Regions from separate parts of the Saccharospirillum sp. genome, predicted to be linked through region 2. Evidence: riboswitches for the same ligand, from Rfam matches in the RefSeq annotation. Region 2 holds a riboswitch; the other holds the start of a gene.
The links. A riboswitch is a leader RNA that binds a small molecule or an ion and turns the genes downstream of it on or off. The one in region 2 is predicted to bind cobalamin.
Positions count from the first base shown of each region.

Region 1: another riboswitch for cobalamin. It lies ahead of WEB54_RS04190 (TonB-dependent receptor); the one in region 2 lies ahead of WEB54_RS01995 (cobalamin-binding protein).

Region 1 covers NZ_JBBECH010000027.1:1,919-4,313, forward strand. The annotation lists gene WEB54_RS04180 (hypothetical protein) at 1-50, shown strand, start outside; gene WEB54_RS04185 (Dps family protein) at 212-685, shown strand; cobalamin riboswitch at 746-950, shown strand; gene WEB54_RS04190 (TonB-dependent receptor) at 1,104-2,395, shown strand, end outside.
Region 2 covers NZ_JBBECH010000017.1:126,570-128,964, reverse strand. The annotation lists gene pip (prolyl aminopeptidase) at 1-527, opposite strand, end outside; cobalamin riboswitch at 722-890, shown strand; gene WEB54_RS01995 (cobalamin-binding protein) at 943-1,830, shown strand; gene WEB54_RS01990 (SCO family protein) at 1,827-2,395, opposite strand, start outside.

The DNA of each region.
Region 1 (2,395 bases), on a different contig from region 2:
CACTGATTTACGACGAACCCCGCACTCACGCTGGCCAGGGCCGAGCCTAGGAGTCTGCCATTGATGAAACCTTGCTTTAAATAGCCTGAAACAATCAACCCCAAACAATTCATGATATTAAGCTATCGAAGGGTTTAACTCCTTTCATTCGCCCTTACCTCTATAATGTCAGACACTTGTACTGAACATTGTTAACGAAAGGAGGTACTTTATGAGTACCAATGCGATTGGATTGAACACGGCCAGTGCTGAAAAATTGTCATCTGGCCTGAACGAATTACTGGCAAACTACCAAGTATTCTACATGAACGCCCGCGGCTTTCACTGGAACATTAAAGGTGAAAATTTCTTCGAATTGCACGTTAAATTTGAAGAGCTGTACACCAATCTGCTGACCAAAATTGATGAAGTAGCAGAACGCATCCAGACGCTGGGCCACGAGCCGGTTCACAGCTACAGCAAATACCTGGAAAGCGCCACCATCAAGGAACAAACCCGGGTGCGCGATGGCCGTGCTGCTGTGGGCCATATCCTTGAATCCTATCAGGCGATGATTGGCAAACAACGTGCCCTGCTGTCTCTGGCACAGGAAGCCAGCGATGAAGGCACCGCCGCATTGATGAGTGACTACATCCGCGAGCAGGAAAAAGATGTGTGGATGTATCAGTCTTTTTTGGGTGAATAAAAACTCACGCAAAACTTTCCATTACGGCAAGCGACCCACGGGTCGCTTGCTCCCTCTCAGAAAGCCCTCTATGATGCTGGCCTCAAACAGACAGTTATTGGTGTACGGGAAATCAGTTAAAATCTGATGCTGCCCCCGCAACGGTAACAGGACGGGCACGGCACTCAGCCACTGCGTAAGCGGGAAGGCGCCACGCCAGATCGAATTCACTAGAATCCTTTCACGTCCTTAAGCCCGGAGACCGGCCATTGACTGAATACCCTGTTGTTGCGGAGGGCAACAAAGTGGATTTCTGTCAGTCGGTTAATCCGTTTTATCGGATTGTTATCCGTTTTTCGGGTGATTGTTGCCGCTTGTCAGCCGCTAGACTTGTCCCTTCGTTTATTCATCCAATTTGAATGACGAAAGGAACCTACCCATGAAAACTACACCTATTCTGGCGGCCAGCCTGATGCTCCCACTGCTGGCTGCGGCCGAGGATGTCGTCGTCACGGCCAGTCGCTACCAGCAGCCGGTCACCAATACCCTGGCAGCGGTGACCGTACTGACCGCAGAAGATATAAAACGCTTCGGTGATCAGGACCTGGCCAGCCTGCTGAACCGCGTTGCCGGCATCAGTCAGACCCCAGCTGGCAGCCTTGGCTCAACCAGCAGCTTGCAAATTCGCGGCGCCAGCACCGGTCAGATGATCGTGCTGATCGACGGCGTACGCGCCGGCAGCGCCACCACCGGCAGCGCCACCCTGAACGCCATACCCTTGTCGAACATCGAGCGCATCGAAGTGGTACGGGGCCCTGCCTCCAGCCTCTATGGCGCCGATGGCATTGGCGGGGTCATCCAGATTTTTACGGCCGACCCCGAGGCAACCGAGGGCGATGTCCACGTTGCCGCCGAATACGGCAGCTTCAACTTTCAGAGCTATCGCGCCGGCTTCCGCGCCACCGCCGGCGACACCACGGCCAGCGGCCGGTTCGGCTACCTGAGCACCGACGGCTTCGACAGCACCACGCTCGACGGCAACGGCAATGAAGACAGGGACGGTTTCAAAGAATGGTCCGGAAGCCTCAATGTCGAGTCCCGCCTGACCGAAGCGCTAACGCTGGACGTCAACCACAACCAGTCCCATGGCGTGGCGGATTTTGATGACGCCAGCTGTACCAGTGATTGCGCGGCCAACACCCACACCACCACGGTGCTTATGAACTCCGGCGTTGGGCTGAGATTCGACGGCGACGATAGCTGGCAGGTACAGGGCAAGCTGGGCCGGCACCTGGACGAGTCGACAACCGAATCGTCCTTTCCGGGTGAATTCAACACCGAACGGCTCACCTACAGCCTCTCGGCCCAGCGCCCCTGGGGCAGCCGGGTCAGCACCATTTTCGGAACCGACGGCTACTGGGACCAGGTGGATTCGACCACCGATTACGACGAATCCGAACGGCACAACCAGGCGCTCTTCGGCCAGGCCCGATTCAACTACAACGATTATGAACTGCAAACCAGCCTGCGCGTGGACGACAACAGCGCCTACGGCACCAATCTGACCGGCAATGTGGCCGCCTCGACCTTCGTAACCGGCGATATCGAAACCATCATCAGCTACGGCACGGCCTTCAAGGCTCCGACCTTCAACGACCTTTATTACCCCGGCTTCAGCAACCCGGACCTGGTACCGGAGGAATCCCAAACGCTCGAACTGGCGATGCGGCA
Region 2 (2,395 bases):
TCAATCAGATCGGTGCCGGTCGCGTCTTCGACGGGCTCGAGAAAACGCTCCCATTCTTCTGGAAAATATCGTCCGGCTCCGCTCTGGTAAAGCCAGTCGAGATCCTGCTGGCGGCCCAGGAAAATGCCGCGCAGAATCATCGCTGACACCCGCCGTGGGTGGGCTTCGGCATAGAGTAACGCCAGGGTGCTGCCCCAACTGCCGCCGAACAAAAGCCAGCGATCAACCTTCAGGTGCTGGCGCAATTGCTCCAGGTCCCCGACCAGATCGGCCGAGGTATTGTGGTCGGTATCGGCATGAGGTTCGGAACGACCGGCGCCGCGCTGATCGTAGAGGATGATGCGATAATGTTCGGGGTCGAAAAAGCGCCGCATCTGATCGGAACACCCGGCTCCGGGACCGCCGTGAATCACCACAACCGGTAGACCCTCGGCGGTACCAGACTCTTCGAAGTAGAGTTGGTGACCAGCGCCTACCGCCAGATAGCTCTCGTTATAGGGGCGAATTTCAGGGTAGAGCGGCAGCATTCAGTATCCTCTTCACGGGCTTATTATTGTTTGCGCCGACAACGCCAATGTGAACTTGTCGGTCCATCAGCAGCATCGTGGCTAAAAAACGGACAGTTAATGATGACACAGCCGCACCAGGCTGCACAGTACCCGGCTTCCCGTTATTGTGAAGCGCAGCGTCATCCCCTACTATCGCTGCACCTGGACGTCGCTGAGCCTGCCCCAAACCGGGCGGTTCAGTTTCTACGACGTGTACTACGGGGGAATCCGGTGAAAATCCGGAGCTGTCGCGCAACGGTAAGGCGAACCAAGCACCCGCTTCGATAGCAAGTGAGTGGTGTCGCCAAAGCCCGAATGCCCGTCCAGGACAGGACGTTCCGGTGATGTCAGGCCGGCATGCCCATCATCCTCGCGTTAGGGAGACCTGCCTTTAATGAAACCACTGTCTTACATAAAACCGATAACAACCGGCCTTATTACTCTGCTGTGTGTGCCCTGGCTCTGGGCCGATATCCGTGTCATCGACGACGCCGGTGAGTTACTGGTACTGGACCGGCCAGCTCAGCGCATCGTCAGTCTGGTACCCCACGCCACCGAATTATTATTCGAGATAGGGGCTGGCGACCTGATACTGGCCACCGTCACCTTTGCTGATTACCCGGAAGCGGCCCAGGCTCTCCCCCGGGTGGGCGATTACAACGCTCTCAATACCGAGGCCATTCTGGCGCTGGAACCCGACCTGCTGATCGCCTTTACCAGTGGTGCCAACCTGGCACAGATAAACCGGCTGCAGGCACTGGGCTACCCGGTGTTCACCTCCGATCCGCAGACATTTGCCGATATAGACCGCACCCTGCGCCAGTTTGGAGAGCTCACCGGCCGCCAGCATTCAGCTAACCGAGTCGCGGATGCCTTTACCGCCGATATAGCGCGATTAGTGGAACGTTTTGGCGGCAAGCGTCCGTTACAGGTGTTCTACCAGGTGTGGCACGACCCGCTGATTACCCTGAATGGAGAGACATTCATCAGCAAGGTCATCGAAGTCTGCGGTGGGGTCAATGTGTTTGCAGATCTGCTGGCTCCATCACCCCAGGTTAGCCTGGAGGCGGTGATCGGCAAGAACCCGGAGGTCATCGTCACCGGCCCGTCGGATGCGGGCGAAGCCTCGCGCTGGCACCAGTGGCCGCAATTACAGGCCGTCGTCAATGATGCCCTGATAGCAACGGACCCGGACACTTTGCACCGGCCGGTACCCGGTCTGATTAAAGGGGCAACGGCTTTGTGTGAAGCAATGGATCAGGTGCGGGAGCGCTTGAATTAGTCGTATTCGACCAGCAACGCCATGACTTCCGCTATCTGGCGGGGGCTGTGCGGTGGTCGCAGCAACGCCCGGTACTCACCTTGCGGGTTAATGATGGCAATGTTGTCGCTGTGGGCAACGGTATAGACCTCGCCTTCACCCTCGGGGTAAAACAAGGTATTCAGTTGTTGCGCCAGAGTTTGCAAGTCGGCGACGTCGCCGGTCAGGCCAGTGAACTCGGGGTGGAAGAAGGGTACATAGTCGGCCAGTACTTCCGGTGTATCGCGGGCGGGATCGACGGTCACCATCCACATCCGTACCTGGTCAGCAAGACCTTGCTCGGTCAGTGTCCGGTAGGCCTGGGCCATATCGGTCATGTTGGTCGGGCAGATATCGGGGCAGAAGGTATAGCCGAAATTGATCACATGCCACTGGTCATCAAAACCACTGGTTGAGAACGTCTCACCCTGGTGTGAGACCAGCTCAACGACCGGAACGTCACGCACGGTGTCAAAATACAGGGTATCGCGCTGTTCCAGCTCTGCCTGCAAGTCGGGCGATGCGTTCAGCGTGCGGTAGATCGAAC